DNA from 3 places in the Metabacillus sediminilitoris genome. Region 3 is predicted to be linked to each of the others. Evidence: riboswitches for the same ligand, from Rfam matches in the RefSeq annotation. Region 3 holds a riboswitch; each other region holds the start of a gene.
The links. A riboswitch is a leader RNA that binds a small molecule or an ion and turns the genes downstream of it on or off. The one in region 3 is predicted to bind thiamine pyrophosphate.
Positions count from the first base shown of each region.

Region 1: it holds a riboswitch for thiamine pyrophosphate, as region 3 does, so the genes downstream of both, GMB29_RS05030 (thiamine phosphate synthase) here and thiC (phosphomethylpyrimidine synthase ThiC) in region 3, are expected to answer to the same signal.
Region 2: it holds a riboswitch for thiamine pyrophosphate, as region 3 does, so the genes downstream of both, GMB29_RS19050 (ABC transporter substrate-binding protein) here and thiC (phosphomethylpyrimidine synthase ThiC) in region 3, are expected to answer to the same signal.

Region 1 is NZ_CP046266.1:983,766-991,292, forward strand. Features, by position in the region: gene prpE (bis(5'-nucleosyl)-tetraphosphatase PrpE) at 1-32, opposite strand, end outside; gene GMB29_RS05015 (FtsW/RodA/SpoVE family cell cycle protein) at 119-1,294, opposite strand; gene mgtE (magnesium transporter) at 1,660-3,027, shown strand; gene GMB29_RS05025 (monovalent cation:proton antiporter family protein) at 3,151-4,998, shown strand; TPP riboswitch at 5,243-5,352, shown strand; gene GMB29_RS05030 (thiamine phosphate synthase) at 5,671-6,264, shown strand; gene thiO (glycine oxidase ThiO) at 6,276-7,394, shown strand; gene thiS (sulfur carrier protein ThiS) at 7,399-7,527, shown strand, end outside.
Region 2 is NZ_CP046266.1:3,965,223-3,972,749, reverse strand. Features, by position in the region: gene spoIVB (SpoIVB peptidase) at 1-149, shown strand, start outside; gene spo0A (sporulation transcription factor Spo0A) at 452-1,243, shown strand; gene GMB29_RS19060 (hypothetical protein) at 1,579-1,749, opposite strand; gene GMB29_RS19055 (helix-turn-helix domain-containing protein) at 1,921-2,139, opposite strand; TPP riboswitch at 2,376-2,485, shown strand; gene GMB29_RS19050 (ABC transporter substrate-binding protein) at 2,580-3,575, shown strand; gene GMB29_RS19045 (thiamine-binding protein) at 3,589-3,879, shown strand; gene GMB29_RS19040 (ABC transporter permease) at 3,879-4,640, shown strand; gene GMB29_RS19035 (ABC transporter ATP-binding protein) at 4,642-5,373, shown strand; gene GMB29_RS19030 (YycC family protein) at 5,496-5,648, opposite strand; gene GMB29_RS19025 (glycerophosphodiester phosphodiesterase) at 5,698-6,429, shown strand; gene GMB29_RS19020 (DUF2627 domain-containing protein) at 6,477-6,713, opposite strand; gene GMB29_RS19015 (sigma-54 interaction domain-containing protein) at 7,100-7,527, shown strand, end outside.
Region 3 is NZ_CP046266.1:3,184,108-3,191,634, forward strand. Features, by position in the region: gene GMB29_RS15065 (LacI family DNA-binding transcriptional regulator) at 1-603, opposite strand, end outside; gene GMB29_RS15070 (MarR family winged helix-turn-helix transcriptional regulator) at 1,095-1,553, opposite strand; gene GMB29_RS15075 (nucleotidyltransferase domain-containing protein) at 1,733-2,506, shown strand; gene GMB29_RS15080 (Fur-regulated basic protein FbpA) at 2,535-2,726, opposite strand; gene GMB29_RS15085 (hypothetical protein) at 2,898-3,158, shown strand; gene GMB29_RS15090 (MerR family transcriptional regulator) at 3,458-3,793, shown strand; gene GMB29_RS15095 (MOSC domain-containing protein) at 4,477-5,124, shown strand; TPP riboswitch at 5,275-5,390, shown strand; gene thiC (phosphomethylpyrimidine synthase ThiC) at 5,510-7,282, shown strand; gene GMB29_RS15105 (YmaF family protein) at 7,361-7,527, opposite strand, start outside.

The DNA.
Region 1 (7,527 bases), 2.2 Mb from region 3:
CCATGGATATCACCAACAACATCAATATTCATTGACTCACCTCATTATAAAATGGACTAATCTCCGGTTAAACGGGTTCAGTCAAAAAAAGGTACCCATTTAATAGGGTACCATCTTTTTAGTCAAACATGTATTTTCTTGTACGTGATCGGACATTTAGGACGATTCCGATAGCGACCATATAGGTTGCGAGCGAGCTGCCTCCATAGCTTACAAAAGGCAGTGGAAGACCTGTGATTGGGAGTAAACCGATTGTCATCCCAATGTTTTGGAAAACTTGGAATGTAATCATACCTATTACACCCGTACATAAATAGCTGCCAAATGGATCATTGCTTTCTAATGAAATATGAATCATTCGATAAATTAATAAGAAGAAGAGTGAAACAACAATACTCCCTCCGATAAATCCAAATTGTTCAGAGATAATGGCAAAGATAAAGTCAGTATGTGCCTCTGGTAGATAAACTTCTAGATTTTGATAGCCTTTTCCAATTAGTTCACCTGAGCCAATTGCAAGTAAAGATTTTACAAGTTGGAAACCTTGTTCTCCTGCATATTCAAATGGATTTAACCAGCCATAAAATCTGCTAAGCTGATATTCTTGTCCGCCCAATATATATTTAAGGAAAAAATCAGGAAATTTAATAAAAATAAATATACCAGTACCCATCACAGTAACAACGGAAATAACAGCTGTTAAAATAATACGCCATTTAATTCCTGATACTAAAATGAGTGAACCAATAATCGCACAAAATACCATTGTCATCCCCATATCGGGCTGTCTTACTAAAAGAAGGACCGGAGGAGCTGCAGCTGCTGCTATCTTTCCTATTAAAATAAAATCATCTTTTACAGTATTTCTTGAGTATTTTTCACGATGATCAGCAATAATTTTACTCAGTACGATAATCATAAAGATCTTCATTAGTTCTGATGGCTGGAAGTTACCAAGAGGTCCAAGTTTATACCAACTTGTTGCACCCTTAATCGTTTGAACAATTGGAGCAGGTAATATTTCGAGACCAAGTAACAGTAAGAGCCCAAAGCCATATAAATACCATGAGAGCTGTTTAAAGCGATCATAGTCAATAAGCATTGTCATGGCAACAGCAAATATACCTATTACGTACCACTGTATTTGTTTAAGTGAGAAATTTATACTTTGCAGAGTTTCTGGTAAGGTCAATTCTGCACTTTTAATCGCAACTGTACTTACAATTGCTAATAAAAACATAATAAATATTAATGTATAATCTATTTGTTGTTGAGGGGATTTTTCATTTGTCATATTCGATCCCTTTCTAATCTTATAGGTTGAAGATAATATCTTTGTCATTGTATCATTAACCATCTTAATCAAATGTGAACAATTTGCAAAGAATCATTTATACTCATTGGTCATTCACCAAATTACTTTTTTAAAAAGGATTTATTAGGTTCTTGTAAATAAGCAAAATTTTTCATACCAATGTTATTGAATTAATTGTAAAGTTCTACTGTTATCATATAGAATATTATCGTATAAATAAGGAATTGTGCAATATGTAGAATGATCGATAAAATTGTCGAATGCAATAGACATTTCTCTATTTTACATGAATAAGTTATTTTTTAAATAACTAAATTATTACATCTGAGAGGAGGAGGCTAAACATGTCTGATGAAAGAGAAAAACTAGAATTGGAAGAGGAAGCATTGCTTTCTGCTTTATCAAGTCATAGTGTGGATGAATTTCGTAAGATTTACTTAGAGCTTCATCCATATGATCAGGCAAAGTTTTTTGTGAAACTAGATGAGCACGACAGGTCAACCTTGTATACATACCTCTCTCCAGAAGAAATGGCTGCTGTCTTTGAGAATATTAAAGATGAAGATGATCAATATGAGACGTATTTATCTGAAATGGATCCCACATTTGCCGCAAATATGCTTGGACAAATGTATGCAGATGATGCAGTAGATGTTTTAAATGAACTGAATAAGGACCAGGTTGCAAGTTATTTAACGATTATGGATGATGAGGCAGCTGAAGAAATTAGAGAGCTCCTTCATTATGAGGAGTATACGGCAGGAAGTATTATGACGACCGAGTATATCTCCATTCACGCCAATCAAACCGTTCATTCTGCAATGCAAATATTAAAAAATGAAGCACCTAATGCTGAAACCATCTATTACATCTATGTTATTGACAAGGATAAAAAACTTGTTGGAGTGATCTCCCTTAGAGATTTAATCATCAATGAACCAGATGAAATGATTTCCGAGGTAATGAATGAACGTGTGTATTCTGTTAGTGTAGCGGAGGATCAAGAAGAAGTTGCCAGGAAAATGAAGGACTATAACTTTTTAGCTGTACCTGTTATTGACTTTCAAGGGCATTTACTCGGAATCATTACTGTTGATGATATTGTTGACGTCATTGATGAAGAAGCGAGTGATGATTACTCGAAGCTTGCAGCGATCTCTGATGTAGATTCAAATGATCGTGGACCATTAACAGCGGCAAAAAAACGACTTCCATGGCTGATTATTCTCTTGTTTTTAGGGATGTTTACTGCAAGTCTAATCGGAAGATTTGAGGAAACACTAGATAAAGTAGCGATATTAGCTGTTTTTATCCCGTTAATTGCGGGTATGGCAGGTAATACTGGTACCCAGGCATTAGCTGTAGCTGTTAGAAGAATTGCAGTCGGTGATTTAGAAGATCAAAGTACGATTAAAATGATTGTAAGAGAAGCTGGAACCGGCCTCATTACAGGAACAATCTGCGGGGTAGTGGTTACATTGATTGTTTTTATTTGGCAGGAAGATATTTTTTTAGGATTATTAGTAGGCATATCCATTCTAGCCACATTAACGGTAGCAACTATTGCAGGTGCTTTTATCCCGCTCATTATGCATCGGTTAAAAGTTGACCCTGCTGTTGCTTCAGGCCCTTTTATTACAACTATTAATGACATTATAAGCATATTAATCTATTTTGGAATGGCTACTTTGTTTATGCAGTACTTGATTTAGGAAATTGCCAGGAAAATTTCATAGCTGTGATTTCGCCGGAATAGCATATGTTTTTTGAGATCGATGATATATCTTGAAATTCGCCGATAAGGCCATTTAGCTTTTCTTAAGAGGAGGGATTTGATGCATGGAGCATCTGTTACATCATTAGTTATTGTTATTCTCGCAGCCTTTATTACTCCGATTTTGTTACATCGTTTTAAAATGAATTTTATGCCTGTTGTTGTGGCTGAAATTATTGTCGGATTAATTATAGGGAAAAGCGGATTCGATATTGTATCACAGGATATGTGGCTTGAAACATTGTCAATGCTCGGCTTTATTTTCTTGATGTTTTTGAGTGGGCTTGAAATTGACTTTTCCGCTTTCGCGAAAGGAAAAAAGAAGGAAAAGCTTCCATCTGGAAAAGATGCTCCAAATACATTTGCTGTAGCATCGATCGTCTTTGCTGGTATTTTTGTCCTTTCCTTATTGCTTTCATATCTCTTTGTCCTGATTGGGTTAATAGACAACGCGTTTTTAATGACGCTTATTATCTCAACTATTTCTCTTGGGGTAGTGGTGCCGACTTTAAAAGAAGGTGGCATCATGAATTCAAATATCGGCCAGATTATTTTACTAGTCGCTGTCATTGCTGATTTGGTCACTATGATTTTGCTAGCAGTATTTGCATCAATTTACGGTGGAGGAGATAGTAATACATGGCTGTTATTAATTCTATTTGCTGCAGGTGTATTACTTTATTTCTTAGGAAAATCGTTTAAGCATCGCTCGTTTATTGAAACGATGTCAAAGGGAACAATTCAGATCGGTACTCGTGCTGTATTTACGCTTATTATTGTTTTGGTAGCCATCTCTGAAACAATCGGTGCTGAGAATATTCTTGGAGCATTTTTAGCAGGTGTTCTTGTCTCGTTATTATCACCAAATAAGGAAATGGTACAGAAGCTTGATTCGTTCGGTTATGGGTTTTTAATCCCGATTTTCTTTGTGATGGTTGGAGTAGACTTAGATATTTGGGCATTGTTTAAAGATCCGAAAATCTTTTTATTAATTCCTTTACTATTGATTGCACTTTTAATTTCTAAAATCATACCAATATTCTTCTTGAAACGCTGGTATGATCTCAAAACAACACTTGCATCAGGATTTCTCTTAACTTCAACACTTTCATTAGTGATTGCCGCCGCAACGGTTGGTGAACGTATGGAGATTATTACTCCTGAAATTTCGGGAGCTCTTATTTTAGTTGCAGTCATAACAAGTATTTTTACGCCGATTTTCTTTAAAAAGCTCTTCCCAAAACATAAAACAGAACAGGCGAAAATTAAGGTTGCATTTATTGGAGCAAATCAAACATCCTTACCTGTTACTAGAGAGCTAAACCCCGAATTATATGAAACAATTGTCTTTCATACACAGCAAGATAAAATCGATAAGCAAATCGCTGAATCTATGTTTGAAATAAAAGAAATCACTGATTTTGAAGTGGAAACATTAAAAGAACAACATGCATTTGATGTGGACCTCATCGTTGTGGCAACAGGTGATGAACAAAGAAATGCTGATATTGCTTTGTTTGCAAAAGAAGAGGAAGTGAATCGAATCATTGCAAGCGTTGCTTCCCCAGAATTAGATATGAAACTGAAAGAGCACGGTATTGATGTGTTTTCTACATTACTTTCTACAAAAACGATGCTTCGAGCACTCATTGAAGCTCCAGGTGTGATGAAGATCTTAACAAATCAGGAATCAATGCTGTATCAAATCAACTTAAGCAACGCGAAATATAACAACATTTTACTTCGAAATTTCCCGTTTACAGGCGATATTATTTTTGTGCGAATCTTCCGTGGAAAGGATTCCATAGTCCCGCATGGAGATACTGATCTGAAAGTTGGGGATCGTCTCATTGTGACAGGATCAAGAGAGTATGTGAAGGAGTTAAAACGTGAGCTTGAGCTTAGATAACAACTTTTACTCTTGAAAGTTATTAATCATTTGGTATGATAGAGATATGAGAAAAGCGGATGCGCCTTGTTCAGCCTCAGGCAAATAAGACGCGCATGAATAGAAGGCGTTCTTTGCCTTCAATTCATGAGTGGCTTATGATCTCGAGGCAGTCAATAACGCGACATCCTGTCGCATTGACTGCACTTGCACGTCCTGTGCTTCGGGGCTGCGGCGCAGGAGCTAGACAAAAAACTTAATAATGATTAACCGCTAGGGGAGCCCTATAGTATGGGCTGAGATTAAAGTGCTTCTTTAAGACCCTTATAACCTGATCTGGTTCATACCAGCGTAGGGAAGTGGATACGGCATATTTATAACTATGTGTATAAACCACTTTCTTATTTTGGAAAGTGGTTTTTTGTTTTTGGTTTAGACTTTCTTCTAAGAGATTGTTGCTTTTAGAACGAAAAAACTATTTAAGGTTGATTGGAGCAGATTACGAGACTCCTGCGGGTGCAGCGGGACAGGTGAGACTCATGCAGGCGTTTACGCCGAGGAGGCTCACCGCCCGCCCCACGGTCATCGTGCATCTCTCGCTGCAATCAACCACACTGCACTACTTGGTAAATACCAACAAAGTATGAGAAAACAGCCTTATTTTAAAAAAATCATTAAATCAAGGTGAGAAAAGTGGAAATTCATGTAATTACAGATGGAAAACAGACAGTGGAAGATGTGACTGCCCGTATTTTAATGATTCACAAACAAGCAGACTTTATCCACATTCGTGAAAAATCAAAACCTGTTTCTGAAATTCTGAAAATTGTCGCAATATTAATTGATGGCGGTGTGCCAAGACGTAAGCTTGTAATCAATGACCGACTTGATGTCGCATTACTTAATCAAATTCCTAATGTGCACTTACCAGGGCATAGCTTTCCAATCGAAAGAGTGAGGGAATTTGAACCTGCATTAAGGATTGGCCGCTCAGTTCATTCTCTTGAAGAGGCGATGGAATGTGAAAGAGCGGGAGCAGATTATGTATTGTTTGGTCATGTGTTCGCAACTGAGTCAAAAGCAGCTTTATTGCCACGCGGAGTAAAGCAATTAGCTGACATATGTCAACATATCCAAATTCCAGTGATTGCGATTGGCGGGATCGTTCCGGATACCATTCCAAAGTTAAAAGGCATAAAAGTGAGTGGAGTTGCTGTTATGTCATATGTTATTGGAAGTGAGCATCCTGCTCGTGCCATACAGAATATAAAAGCGAGTTTTGCCTAAGGAGGAATACCATGAACAAACAATATGAGGTAGGAATAATCGGCGGTGGCATCATTGGTCAATCAATTGCCTATCACTTAGCAAAAGAAGGTGTTTCTGTCCTAGTCTTAGAAAGTCATAAAATCGGCACAGGGGCAACAAGTGCTGCAGCTGGTATGCTTGGAGCGAATTCTGAGCTTGAAAAAAATGACGCTTTTTATCAATTTGCGAAAGAAAGTCAACGGCTATATCATAGCTTACAATATGAACTTTCAGAACGATCACAGATCAATATTGGGCTTGTTGATAAAGGGATGTATAAAATCGCCATGAATGATGATGAAGCTGATTCTTTAAAAGAAGCAGCAAGCTACTATAAGTCAGTAGAATGGCATGAAAAAGAGATGGTGCTTGAACATGAATCAACCCTTTCAACGAGTATTAAAGGGGCATTATACATAAAAGAGGATGGTCATGTCTCACCACTACATGTTTGTGCAGCATTTTCAAAGTCTGCTAGTTTACTAGGAGCAACAATTTTAGAAAATTCACCTGTACATGCTATTAAAAAAACGTCAAAGAATGGCTATACGTTATCAACTCCACGAGCTGATTTTAGTGTTAACAAAGTCGTGATAGCGAATGGCGTGTGGAGTGGACATTTCTTCAAGCAATTAGGTGTAAATGCAGGAATGAAGCCTGTAAAGGGAGAATGTCTTTCTGTTAAAAGCAGCGAAATAAGTTTAGAAAAAACGATCTTTTATGACCATTGTTATATCGTCCCGAAAGGGGATGGAAGAATCGTTATCGGCGCAACAATGGTTGAAGATGATTGGAGTACAGCACCGACAATTGGAGGAATCCAGTCGCTTATTGAAAAAATAACACCGATCATGCCAAGCATTGCTTCCTCACAGCTACATGAAACTTGGTCAGGGTTGAGGCCACAATCACATGATGGAAAGCCATATATTGGCCAGCATCCGAATGGAGAACACATTTATTTTGCAACAGGCCATTATCGCAATGGTATCCTTTTAGCACCGAAGACAGGTGAGATGGTAAGGGATCTTATTCTAGGCAGACAACAAAATGAGGATTATATCAATACGTTTTCAATAGTTAGACCACAATTGCAAGCAATGAGGTGAAAGTATGACCATTAAATTAAATGGTGAATTAGTAGAGTTAAGTTTTGATGTAGGGACGATTCAACAATTACTAGCATTCTATCAATTAGAAGATCGCTTAGTCATTGTTGAGCATAATCGAGAAATTATATTA
Region 2 (7,527 bases), 780 kb from region 3:
GCGGTAGTCCAATTATTCAAAATGGGAAAGTAATTGGTGCTGTAACACATGTATTTGTAAATGATCCGACGAGTGGTTACGGAGTCCATATTGAATGGATGTTAAATGAAGCAGGAATTGATATTTATTCAAAACAGAAAGTTAGTTAATAAATCACTGTCAAGAAAATTCAGTTTTCTTGGCAGTTTTTTATTTTCTTCTTTTTTTTTCATGCGTATTTATGTAAAATATAGATGGAAAGATTTTTCGACAAAACTACCTTAGTCTCTAAATGTCAAATGACATATTTAGTCGAAAAAGAGAGCAAATTGAAGAAACGATAAGATAACCTTTATTTTTTAAGTTTTTTTAAAAAAATAAAGGGATTTTCCCCACATTGTCGAAATTATTAGGTATAATCGTGTAAAGATATAAGACATAATGGCAAAACAAGACTGAGGAGGATGTATTTGTGAGTAAAATAAAAGTATGTATAGTTGATGATAATCGAGAACTTGTTGGTTTATTAGAGGAATATCTTTCTAGTCAAGATGATATCGAAGTTCTTGGTGTTGCTTACAATGGCCAAGAATGTTTAAATATGTTAAAAGATAAAGAACCAGATGTACTAGTATTAGATATTATTATGCCTCATTTGGACGGTTTAGGAGTTTTAGAAAAGTTACGACAAGCTGATCGTCCTCAGCCAAACGTCATTATGCTAACAGCATTTGGTCAAGAGGATGTGACGAAAAAAGCAGTTGATCTTGGTGCAGCTTACTTTATTCTAAAGCCATTTGATATGGAAGGATTAGCAAGTCATATTCGTCAAGTAAGCGGGAATGCAGCACCGCTTATTAAACGATCAAGCTCATCGATCAGAACTTCGAATGAATCACAAGGAAAAGGTAAAAACCTTGACGCTAGTATTACAAGCATCATTCATGAAATCGGAGTTCCGGCACATATTAAAGGATATATGTACTTACGTGAAGCCATTTCAATGGTTTATAATGATATCGAATTATTAGGATCCATTACAAAAGTGTTATATCCTGACATTGCAAAAAAATACAATACAACAGCATCACGTGTAGAACGTGCTATCCGCCATGCAATTGAAGTAGCATGGAGTCGTGGAAATATCGAATCGATCTCTTCGTTATTTGGATATACGGTAAGCATGACAAAAGCGAAACCAACAAATTCAGAATTTATCGCGATGGTTGCGGATAAATTACGCTTGGAACATAAAGCTTCTTGAAATGGATAGGAGTATGCAGTTTCAAGGAATAGAGTTTAACCTGAAATATCATACTAACTGACCGGTTAAAGAATACCTATGGATATTTAAAAAACAACCTTCTTTTTTATTGGACTATTCCAAGAATTAGGGAGGTTTTTATTTTCGTTAACGTCATAATACAATTGGGAACTCATTTTCTTTGAGTAGGTCTTTCGTGAGTAGGATACCAACTATAAAAAGTGGTGTGATAGATACGTTTAATTAGCAGTATTTGCTAAGAAGTTGGGAAGGATAAGAAAGGCTTACTTAACTGAGTAGAGTAGGAATATAAACGCATGTATGGAACAGGTTAGCTAATATTTAATACCTTTAAATTGAATACTTTTCATTTGAATAGAACCTTTCACTCCATCAAATTTCAAAATATGCATGACTTGTTCGACTGCCTCTGTTATACCTCTAGCATTAATAATAAGCTCACGCTGCACTTTGTTAGCATTGACAGTGAAAATATATTGTTTCAATTGTTTCACCCTTTTTCTTCATCATTTATGAGGTAATGATAGGTCAGAAATCAAAATCAATCTATGTAAGTGAAAGATTTTATTCCAATCTTAATTTGTCGAAAATATGAGGTGTAACAATACAATGAATTTTCTCACTGTTTCAAGGAAAATAAAAAAGAGTGAACTTAATCACTCCTCAGAAACTTTCCATACATAAAGATCTTCTATTGTACAGTTTAATTCTTTTGATATACTCATTGCATTATTCAAACTCATGACCTTAGTATCAAGATACGCTGTAAGTTGTTCCATTGGAATATTCGTATTAGTCGCAAGAACATCAAGCTCAGTGTTGCTTTTTGATAAAAGTTCTTTAAGATTACTTTTCTTAGCTTTATATGCAGTCAAAATTAACACCTCGCTTTTATCTAAGCATACCATACAATCAATCGTATTGATACTTACTCACTAATGCTTCGTTCTATTTTTTATTTATATAGTAAGTTATAGACTCGGGAAGTTCATGACGTACTTTTGATATTTTATTTTTCATTTCATTCTTCGAAACATTCTCCATCCTAAGTTTTTTTCTATAGCAAATTCTTGTCTATCTGTTATAATACCTTATAGAAAAAGTAAATAGCTAAGAATTGTAGGGGAACCAGTGTGACTGGTTGAGATTGGATCTGTAAGATGCTGACCCTTTGAACCTGAACTGGTTAAGACCAGCGGAGGAAACATATTCGATGATAGATTAAATATGTTTGTTGCGTACGCGCGGGTTCTTTTTCCGGGTGTTTTTTTATTTTTTCAAAAACGTTATTACATAGACAACAGGAGGAAATGTCATGAAAAAATGGATCGTGCTGCTTTGTTCACTTGGTCTTCTCCTTGCAGGGTGTGCAAATGGACAAGATACAGCAAAAAAAGATCAGAATACGAAGAAGAATGAGAAAATTACAGTTGTGCTTGATTGGACGGCAAATACAAATCATACAGGTTTATATGTTGCACAAGAAAAAGGATATTTTAAAGAGGAAGGCTTAGATGTTGAAATCATTATGCCAGGAGAAACAGGCGCTGATCAGCTCGTTGCTTCAGGTAAAGCAGACTATGGTGTAAGCTATCAAGAAAGTATTACTCAAGCTCGTGTGCAAGGAGTACCACTTGTTTCAATTGCAGCAGTCATTCAACACAATACATCAGGTTTTGCTTCACCAGCTGAAAAAAATATTAAATCTCCAAAGGATTTCGCAGGGAAAACATATGGAGGATGGGGAGCACCTGTTGAGAAATCAGTCATCTCATCATTGATGAATCAGGAAGATGCAAATGTTGAAGATGTTTCGATTGTAAATATTGGAGATGCTGACTTTTTTACAGCAGTAAAACGCGATATTGATTTTGCATGGATTTATTATGGTTGGACAGGTATTGAAGCTGAGTTACGCGGTGAAAAAATTAATATGATTTATTTAACTGACTATAGTGAAAATCTTGATTATTATACACCTGTGCTAGCTACGAATGAAGAGAAACTTGAAACAAATCCAGAACAAGCAAAGAAATTTTTATCTGCTGTTTCAAAAGGTTATAAGTATGCAATTGAAAACCCAGACCAGGCAGCGGACATCTTAATCAAAGCTGCTCCAGACTTAGATCCTGAATTAGTAAAGAAAAGTCAAGAATGGTTAGCTTCTCGCTATCAAGATGATGCACCGAGATGGGGGGAACAAAAGCAGGAAGTTTGGGAAAACTATGCAAATTGGATGTACGAAAATAAATTATTAGAAAAACAACTAGATGCAGAGAAAGCATTTACAAACGAATATTTACCAAAGTAAGGAGTAGTTAAAAATGACCAATGCATTAATCAGCATACAAATTATCCCGAAAACAAAAAATGGTGAGGATGTCATTCCATATGTGGATGAAGCAATTAAAATCATTGCTGAAGCAGGTGTGAAATATGAGGTACATCCATTGGAAACCACAATGGAAGGTGAGCTTCCTCAATTATTTACTATTATTACAAAAATGAATGAGCGCATGATCGAAATGGGAAGCCGAAATGTAATCTCTCAAGTGAAAATCTTATATCAGCCAACTGGAATTGCAATGGATGATTTAACGGAGAAATACCGCTAATGAAAACGAACTACTTGAAGGGATGGAGACCGATTATTGTTCTCCTTCTTTTCTTTTTTCTTTGGGAAATTCTTGTTAAAAAGACTAATGTCCCTGAGTGGCTTTTACCAGCACCATCTAAGATTATCAAAGAAATGATCACAGGCTGGGAAAGCTTTTCGGGACACTTGCTCGCGACAACAAAGCTTGGATTTTCAGGTTTTGCAATCGGAGTTTGTATAGGATTATTAACGGCAGTGTTACTACATGTGGTTCCATTTGTGAGAGAGTCTGTTTATCCATTGCTCATTCTATCACAAAATGTCCCGGTAATTGTTTTAGCACCCCTTCTCGTCATATGGTTTGGTTTCGGTGTTTTGCCGAAAATGATCGTTATTACACTTGTCTGCTTTTTTCCGGTTACTGTTGCAGCACTTGATGGCTTTAAACAAACAGCTTCTGATTTAATCCATTACATGAAAATGTCAGGTGCCAGTCGTCAACAATTGTTTTGGAAGCTGGAACTGCCACACGCACTTCCAGCGATTTTTTCTGGAATTAAAATTTCTGCTACATATAGCATTATGGGAGCGGTTATTTCTGAATGGCTCGGAGCCAAAGAGGGGGTTGGGGTATACATGACACTAGCTTCTTCTTCATTTCGAGCTGATCGTGTGTTTGTTGCAATATTTGCCATTATGGCTCTTAGTCTCATATTCTTCGCAATCATTATGCTATTAGAACGCTTACTTATTAGATGGCAGTTAAAAGGAGCTAAATGATATGAGCATATTAACCTTGCAGGATATTTCAAAAACATTTTCAGGAATTGAAGTCATCAAGAACCTTAATATGCAAGTAAATGACGGCGAATTTGTATCGATACTTGGACCTTCCGGGAGTGGGAAAAGCACACTCTTTTCTTTGATTGGTGGAATTCTTACACCTGAAAAAGGAACGATTTTACTAGAAGATGACATCATTAATGGGAGAACAGGCTCAATTAGCTATATGCCGCAATCGTCTTCTTTACTTCCTTGGAGAACGGTTTTACAAAATGTTCTTCTTGGTCAGGAGTTAACTGCCAAAAAGAATAAGGAAAAAGCTATGCAAATGCTAGAAAAAGCCGGTTTAACTTCATATGTCCATGCTTATCCACATGAACTGTCAGGCGGAATGAAGCAGCGTGTTTCATTTATTAGAGCGTTGTTAAGTCCGCAGCCGCTTATTTTACTCGATGAACCATTTTCTGCTTTAGATGAACTAACCCGTCTTGATATGCAGAAATGGCTATTATCAATGTGGGAAAACAATCGTCAAACAGTTTTATTTATCACACATAATATTGAGGAAGCCTTATTTTTATCGGATCGTATTGTTATTCTTTCAAATAAACCTGCATCGATTGTGAGTGAATTTGTGATACCGTTTAAGAGACCTCGAGATGAAGAACTTTTTCTTACTGAAGAATTCTTGGAGTGGAGAAGAAAAATTTATCGTACATTAAAGGTGTGACACCTAAAGCGTAGTATATTAAAAATCTACGCTTTTTTTTAAACTAAAGGAATTTAAATAGTAAGAACCGAATATAAATTGTGATTATTTTTATATGAAAACAAAAAAAGAAAGACTGTCAATTAGTCTTTCTTTTCCGAATCTTTATTGGTATTTAATTCTGCAAGCTTAGCAAGTAGTATATGCTGCGGCATATGCATAACTTGTTCAAGTGGAACATTCAATGACTCAGCAAGTTTTTGTGCTGTTTCAGCAGATATTTGTAATGGTCTCATTTGCATTCCTCCTCTTTCTTATTTTACACGAAATGAAGGTGTTAACAAGATGACATTAATAATTGGACATAGAGGTTCTGCTGGGAGTTTTCCAGAAAATACGATGATATCTTTTAAGGCAGCAATGGATGCAGGGGCAGACGGTATTGAATTAGATGTCCAAATGACAAAAGATGGAGAGATCGTCGTAATCCATGATGAAAAAGTAGACCGTACAACAAATGGTACAGGATTTGTGAAAGATTTAACGTTAACTGAAATCTCTCGATTAGATGCAAGCTATACATTTCCTGAATATAAAGGGTCCGCAAATGTACCTACCTTAAAGGAAGTACTAGAATGGGCAACAACACGAGATTCATGTATCGTTAACGTCGAATTGAAAAATGGGATCATTGACTATCCAAATATTGAAGAGAAAACAATAGAGTTGATCAATCATTTCAATCTTCAGAAAAGAGTCATTATCTCATCATTTAACCACTACAGTTTGGTTAAATGTAAGGAGATTTCATCTGACATTGAAACAGCCATTTTATATATGGTAGGGTTATATAAACCTTGGAATTATGCAATAAGTATTGGTGCAAAAGGTTTACACCCACATTATTATGCTGCAAATCCGAAGATTATTTTAGAATCGCAGCAATGTGGAATAGATGTCCGTCCATTTACAGTAAATGAGATAGATACAATAAACAGCCTTTTTAAAAATAAATGTTCAGCGATAATTACTGATTTTCCTGAATTAGCTGCTCAGTTAAAAAAACATAATGAATAACCAAAAGAGTGTGTCCGTAGCGGGCACACTCTTTTTTTGATGCATAATTATTTCTTAGTAAATCTCTTTTGAACTCTATTTTGTTTTCGATCTCTGTAAAAAATAAACCCCGCAACAAAGCTTAGACCACCTAGAAATAAAATAACCCCAATTAAAAATTGAAGCCACAAAAATGGAATTGGAGGTTGAAGAATTCCAAATGTCATATCTCTCATGAGTTTAACTCCATATGCAGCTAGAAAGGCAGGTATGACCATAATGAAAAGTGCAAGAATTCTAGACATGTGTAATAGTCCTTTCAAGTTCTCTCAATTTATTGTCTTGATCTCTCCGTTGTTTGTCAAGGGAAATTGTTTAGGATATGATAGAGGTGTGCAATTTTTTGCAAAAGTTATTCAATAGCAAATGCGGCACTTATGCTATTGCTTGTATAAATATATGGAATAAATGTTTGTATGTTGTTATTTTTCTGGCTTCAGGCACAAGGATATCAAATGATGTTTAACTTAAGGGCAAGGAAAAACGTTAAATGTAAGTCTTAGGTAATCTTTTGATCAACAACATTATGGTAATGAACCATGTGTTAAGCCTGTTAGTTTTTGGATGATGTAAAGCAATGTATAAAATACGCTTTTCTTAATCAATGTTATATCAAAAAGGGGACAGATTTATGCAGCGAGTATTAATAGTTGGTGCGGGTAAAGGTGGAACAGCTTTATTAAGAAGGATTATTGAAAAAAGTATTTTGGAAGTTGTAGCAATAGTAGATCTAAATAATGATGCTCCGGGGATGAAATTAGCTAGAAAGCTTGGTGTTGCAACGAGGACTGAATGGACATCTGTCATTAAAAATAATCTTAATATTATAATTGATGCGACTGGAAACGATAAAGTCATAGAGCAATTAGAAAAGCAAAAAGCACCAGAGGTTATGATGATTCCTAGTACAGTGGCGCATATCATTTTTGAACTTATCGAAGAGAAGGAAGAATTAATAACGCGACTAAAAGAAGAGGCTTATAAGCAACAAACTATTTTTAATTCAACAAATGATGGCATGATTGTGATTGATTTGCAAGAAAAGATTATTTTATTTAA
Region 3 (7,527 bases):
AATGAAACCATCAATTCTTGGTCTGCCAGCAATTAAATCATCTTTATTTCCGCTAATCATCCCAATATCTTTATGGCCTTGTTTTATTAAGTACTGTGTAGCTGTATAAGCTGCATGGCGATCATTTACTTTCACATATGGAACATTGTAAGCATATGATTCAGTTGACAAAAGCACTAATGGGACATTCATCTTGCTAATATATTGATAGTACTCGTCAATTAATGGTGCACTTGTGAAAATAATGCCATCAATTCTTTTTTCATTTAACAATTGAAGATATTTCATTGTTTTCTCGCCATTTGACTCGGTATGACAAACAATTAGACTTGATCCCGCCTCATGTGTCGCCTTTTCGATGCCACTTAAGAGATCTGTTACAAACGTACTTGAAAGTTTTGGAAAAAGAACTCCAATTGTATGTGTACGTCTATTAATTAAACCTCTTGCAACAGCATTTGGCTGATAACCCAATTCTTCGATGGCCTCAAGCACTTTCTTTTTTGTTTTTTCTGAGTATCCAGTCTGATTATTAACGATTCTTGAAACCGTTGCAATCGATACATTCGCTCGCTTTGCCACGTCCTTTATGGTAGAAGACAATTTCCCACCTACTTTCCTAATAACGAAAACGTTTACGTGATTATATTAGCACCTTATGAAAACCTTTTCAAGCTTTTTATTTAGGCTTTTTTTTAATTTCATTGTTGTTCTGTATAAAAAATAAATAAAAGCAGGAACAAGGAGATGCGGAGACATCAGACTCCCCGGCGTAGCCATTTTTGCGATTATCAATATTACAATTAAACACGATCCTTATTTGCCATTATAATAAATAAAATAGATCTAAATAGATAAACTTGTTATTTTAACGATAATTTTTAAAGAAAAAAAGATACTCTTCTTCCTATCATTAATCGACAATGACTTCATAGGTTCTTTTCATTTTCTCATATGAACTTTCTTGACTGTTGCTTAAGAACAAAAGCTTTAGGTAGGTGCCATTATTCCCCCCAGCTTTCAAAAAGTTTTATGTTTTAAAAACGTAAAAAAAGCGCCTCAAAAGAGTCGCATTTTTTTCTAGTTTAATAGCTTTATCGAAATAACAAATGCTGGCTATGAACGCCCGCTTTTTTTAATAGCGCTTTCAATTCATTCTGTTCTTCTGTTGATAGACCTGAAAAAGCACGGGCAATGCGGATTGCATGAATTGGATAGATTTCCTCAAGGTAAGCATGTCCTTTGTCTGTTAATTTAGCATAAATGGAACGCTTATCTTTTGGATCTTGTTCACGATAAATAAATTCATTTTTTTCTAGCTTATCAATGACATATGTAACATTACCGCTTACTAATAGCAATCTTGATCCAATTTGTTGCAATTTTTGTGGACCTTTCGTGTACAGCAGTTCTAATACAGCAAATTCTGTAGGGTTAAACCCATGTTCTTTACTATCTCTTATTGAATGCTCGGAAATACTTTTAAATGCTCTTGCAAATATTCGAAACAAATCTAATGCTCTTTGTAACTCTTCTTCAGTGTATGATTTCATCCCATCGCCCTCTTTATTTCCAAATTAATCTAAAAAGTAATATAATTTTTACATGAAAATTTTTTGTACAATTATTATTTTACTATGATTTTACTTTAATTAGAAGTTTTTTTAATTCGAAAAATTGAAAAAGATATAAAAATAGCTTGAAATATATGATTAAATGTGGAGGTTTCTGGATGCAAGATGAGATTTTACATTCATTAAGAAGGATTGAAGAAGAAGAAAAGATTCAAATTCACTTTGCATGTGAATCTGGAAGTCGTGTATGGGGCACCCAAGCAGCTGCTAGTGATTTCGATGTTCGGTTTATTTATAGTCACAAAATAAATTGGTATTTACAAATTTATGAAGGCCGTGATGTAATCGAAACGTCATATCATCCAAAAGTTGATCTAGTTGGCTGGGATTTAAAAAAATCATTAAGACTTTTGCAAAAATCGAATCCAACACTTCTTGAATGGATCAATTCACCCATCACATATATAAGGAATGATCCTTTCATCACTGAATTAAAAAAGCTGGCAATGCTGTCATTTTCACCCACTCCCACAGGCTTTCATTATTTAAATATGGCTAAGAAAAATAATCAACTCTTACAAAAGAATCAGGATTTCACCACAAAACGTTATTTAAATATATTGAGACCTTTATTCACATGTTTATGGATCTTAGAGTATAAAGAAATGCCTTTTATTGAAGATGTTTCTTCCCTATTTCATCATTTTTTACAAGATCAAGCTATCCTTAAACATGTTGATGATTTAATACAGGCTAAAAAAGAAGGACAGACTCTATTTCATTCTGAATTAATTAATCTTTACATAGAAAAAACGATTCCGTTTATTGAAGAAAAGGTAAAAAAATTAAAACATCAAAACGTAGACATGACAAACGATTTAAATCAATTTTTTCTTAAAACACTAAACAATCCAACAGGCAATCATCATTAAGAGAGCCCGTATGAGCTCTCTTCCCTCTTTACATTTCAAATGATTTAGCACCTTTTCTCTTAACTTGCGGATCATTATGATAAAAGTAATTGTATTCATTTTTTAATTCTGTTAAGGTCATATTCTTCATGACTTCTTTATTATATACACCTATTGCCAGTAATTTTTCAGAATAATAATTCCTTTGCTCTATAAGTGCATTTTGTAGCATTTTGCTCATGGCACTCATCTCCATTTATTTTTTTTTGCTACCTTTAACTTACCTCAAAATTGTTATCAGACGATTAATATAATGTAAAGATTTGCTTTTAAGTTATTAATTTTGTTTAAATTTGTTTAAACTTTTGAAAAAAAGTCGAGAATAGTTTCAACTAATCAAGGAGTTGAAACAATGACAATTAGAGTAGTAGCTATGCAAAAACAAGGAGTAAAATCAAAAGTTTTTTATTTAAATCCATCTGAACCAAAATCACAACAATTGTATATGGCTGTTATAGACAATGCTTTGAAGATTGAGATATTGACTGTTTTTAATGATAAAACAAATGAATATGAAGAAGTCACATCCCTTTTCCAGACTAGCTTTTTAAACAACCTTGCCCAACAGATCACAACTCAGCTTATCTACCATAACCAAGCAAAAGCATTATGATTAATCTTCACTCTCCTCACACCTTTCTACAACCGGCCAATCCCCTTTAAATTTATTTTCCACATTTTCACCATGACAAAACTACATTGCACCTTCATTATTTTCCATATATTAATAGTTTTAAGTTATAAATTAATCTAATTGTAATTTTTCTGACAATAAGATACACTATTAGTGTTATAAAACCTAACACCGTTTTTTGTTTCGAATATGTTTGTTAGATTTCATTACAACAAAAGTGCGATAACTTACATGTGAAGGTATACTGTAAATAACAATGATTCTTAAGGGGTGGGGTAATGAATCCGCAGGACCGCACTTATAAGGATAAGAAAGTGATCTCAATTGGAACCGTCAGTGAGTTAACTGGATTAACCTTAAGGCAAATTCGTTATTATGAAGAAAGAAAATTAATATCTCCATATCGTAATGAGCGCGGTACAAGGAAATATTCGTTTACTGATATTGAGACATTAATGGATATAGCAGATAAACGAGAGGACGGCGTGCAAACGACTGAAATTTTAAGAGAAATGAGATTAAAAGAAAAGAAGCGTGAAAGTGAAAAAGATCTTAAGAAAAGAATGCTTCAAGGACAATTAAATGCACAATTTAAATTAGGTCGTGGAAATTAGATCAAGCACGATCAACGCTGCAGAATTTACGTGAATAGAGCTGCAGCGTTTCTATTTCTACATTACACCCTTCTTATCTACTAGATCATATTCCTTACACATGAGTATATTCAGTTTGATTAGACTTACCATTTCCTATATTCCCTCCCAATACCACATTCAATATCTACCTTTCTCATTCAGAATGAAACACTGTATATAGTATTTCATTAAAAACCACTTAAAAATTTTCGCAATTAACCTTACTATAGGTAAAAAAATCCGATAATTGTATTACCAGGACTTTTCCACTATGTAAAGTTTAATGCGAGGCGTTCATTATGAAAACGATTGATGTTGTAATTAAAGAATACCGGTAACAAATGATAAAAATCACAAAAGAAAACGGGCTACACTTCATCGAACAATAATGGCAAGTCAACACCTGGATCACTTGCTAAATATAAAAATGAATGAAGAAAATTCATTCCTACAAGATAAAGAGCCTGAAAAAAGCCATATCGTATGATCATGTACATCAATTATTCATTATTGATGTATTTTTTTAGCCGTTGATCAGACACCCCCCCTCTTATATGAATAGCTTTTTAAAATGTTTGGCTTGTAATCTAACTCCATTTCTCCATATTATTAATTAGTGGCACTTTTATGCCAAATCGGAATCTAATTAGGATGTGATCGATATGACAGCAAAAATTATATGGTTAAGTAAAGGGACGCCAAAAACACTCTCCTATAACGGAACAGAGTACCGTTCTGGAATTTCAAAAAAACAAGTTGATAAACTAGAGGTTTTATCTCATCGTGTTGATGGTGATGATGTTGAAAATCATGAGTTTCATGGCGGAAGCGAAAGAGTTATATGTGTTTATCCATATGAACACTATGCACATTGGGAAAAGCTTTATGGAAGAAGTCTACCAAATGCTGCATTTGGCGAGAATCTTACACCAACCGCAATGGAAGAAAAAGATGTCTGTATTGGCGATGTGTTTCAAATTGGTACAGCAATTTTACAAGTATCACAAGGCAGGTTTCCATGTTCAACGATTAATAAACATGCAAACATTAACACACTATTAAGTAAAATTGTTGAAGTGGGTTATACTGGATATTTCTTTCGCGTATTACAGGAAGGCACAATTACTTCAGATTCTGCAATAACATTACTTAAAAAGCATCCTAAAGAAATTTCGATTGCAGCCATTCATCATACATACTTTTTTAATAAAAAGGATCTTTCCCAAATAGAATCCATTCTCTCGATCGATGAACTTGCTTTAGAATGGAAAGAAAGAATGTTAAAGCTTTATAATCAGGCAAAACAATGATAGATTCTTAGCTATAAAGTCAAAACTCTTATTTCTCTTACGTTTTCAATTCTCTCTAGTTCAAAAAGATCAAAAATAAAAATTTTAAAAATATTTCATTGACTAGCAGAGTAATTATGTTATAGTTAGTACTGATTTTAACTTAATACCATTTTCTACTAGGGGAGTCCATTAGCTTGGACTGAGAGAAGAACGCGCTTGAAGTTCTTTGACCCTTTGAACCTGATCTGGATGATACCAGCGTAGGGAAGTAGTAACAGTTGTTAAAAGGACATTTCTTCGTTCCTTTTTACAGTTATTACCTACTCCAAACGGGTTCTGAATATCAGAATCCGTTTTTATTTTGCCTTTCGCTGTTTCTGAAAGAATTCATGTTCATTCACTTATGAGGAGGAGTATCATGAAAATTAATATCAAACAGCCATTTCCAGGAAGTAAAAAGGTTTATGTTCAAGGAAGTACCCCTGATGTTAAAGTACCAGTAAGGCAAATTTCTCAAAGTCCAACAAAAAATACATATGGTGAGGAAACAAATCCACCTATAAGAGTATACGATACAAGCGGGCCTTATACTGATGTAACCGCTGAAATTGATATTCGAAAAGGGCTGCCAAGAATAAGAGAGAAATGGATTTTAGCTCGAAACGATGTGGAACGATATGAAGGTCGTACTGTAAAGCCTGAAGATAATGGCTATAAATTGACGAAGAAGCAAACAAATTTAGAAGTATTTCCATCACAACATATAAAACCAATAGTGGCCAAAGAAGGAAAAAGCGTCACACAGCTTCACTATGCTCGTAAAGGAATCATCACTCCTGAGATGGAATTTATTGCGATTAGAGAGTCTATGGAACCTGAATTTGTTCGCCAAGAGGTAGCTGCAGGACGTGCCATTATCCCTGCTAATATCAATCATCCAGAAAGTGAACCAATGATTATCGGAAAGAATTTTCATGTAAAGATCAACGCAAATATCGGAAATTCCGCTGTTTCCTCATCGATTGAAGAAGAAGTGGAAAAGATGACATGGGCAACTCGCTGGGGTGCTGATAATATTATGGACTTATCGACTGGTAAGGACATACACACAACGAGAGAATGGATCATTCGTAACTCTCCTGTTCCTGTAGGGACGGTACCTATTTACCAGGCTTTAGAAAAAGTGAACGGTATTGCTGAAGATTTAACATGGGAAGTATATCGAGACACACTAATTGAACAAGCTGAACAAGGTGTTGATTATTTTACTATTCATGCTGGCGTGCTGCTTCGATATATACCACTTACAGCAAAACGTACAACAGGAATTGTATCACGAGGCGGTTCTATTTTAGCACAATGGTGCCTTGCTCATCATAAGGAGAACTTTCTCTACACACATTTCAATGAAATTTGTGAGATTTTAACGAAATATGATATTTCTATCTCACTTGGTGATGGGTTAAGACCTGGTTCTATTGCCGATGCCAATGATGAAGCACAATTTGCTGAACTAGAAACACTAGGTGAATTAACAGAAATTGCTTGGAAATATGATGTTCAAGTCATGATAGAAGGCCCTGGTCATGTACCGATGCATTTAATAAAGGAAAACGTCGATAAACAGCAGGAAATCTGTAAGGAAGCACCCTTTTATACATTAGGTCCATTAACAACAGATATTGCACCAGGCTATGATCATATAACATCTGCAATTGGTGCAGCGATGATCGGTTGGTTTGGCACAGCGATGCTTTGCTATGTTACACCTAAAGAACATCTTGGCTTACCAAATAAAGATGATGTACGCGAAGGTGTTATTGCGTATAAAATTGCTGCACATGCGGCTGACTTAGCAAAAGGACATCCAGGCGCACAAAATCGTGATGATGCCCTTTCAAAAGCAAGATTTGAATTCAGATGGCATGATCAATTCAATCTTTCCCTGGATCCAGAAAAAGCTCTTGAATATCATGATGAAACATTACCTGCTGAAGGAGCAAAAACAGCCCATTTCTGTTCAATGTGCGGGCCAAAATTCTGTTCAATGAGAATTTCTCAAGATATTCGACAAATGGCAACGAACGGCAATTTTTCCGAACAAGAAATGCTAGAAAATGGCTTAAAGGAAAAAGCAAAGGAATTTATTGACGGCGGATCTGTTATCTACAAATAAAGTCACATAACTTTGCTTTTATTTATCTTTCCCCCACCTTATTTACATACTTGGATTAAGGTGGGGATATTTCCTTCATTATAAAAATGATTTAAAAAATGGGTCATACCCTATTATATCAATTGTTTTGCCGCTAAATCGATGTTCATGTTTTGGCCGATCATGCTCTCCGTAAATCACTCCGCCGAATTGTGCCTCGAGCGGTTCATCATAATTATAAAATGTCCTCTCATCTATCAAATGAT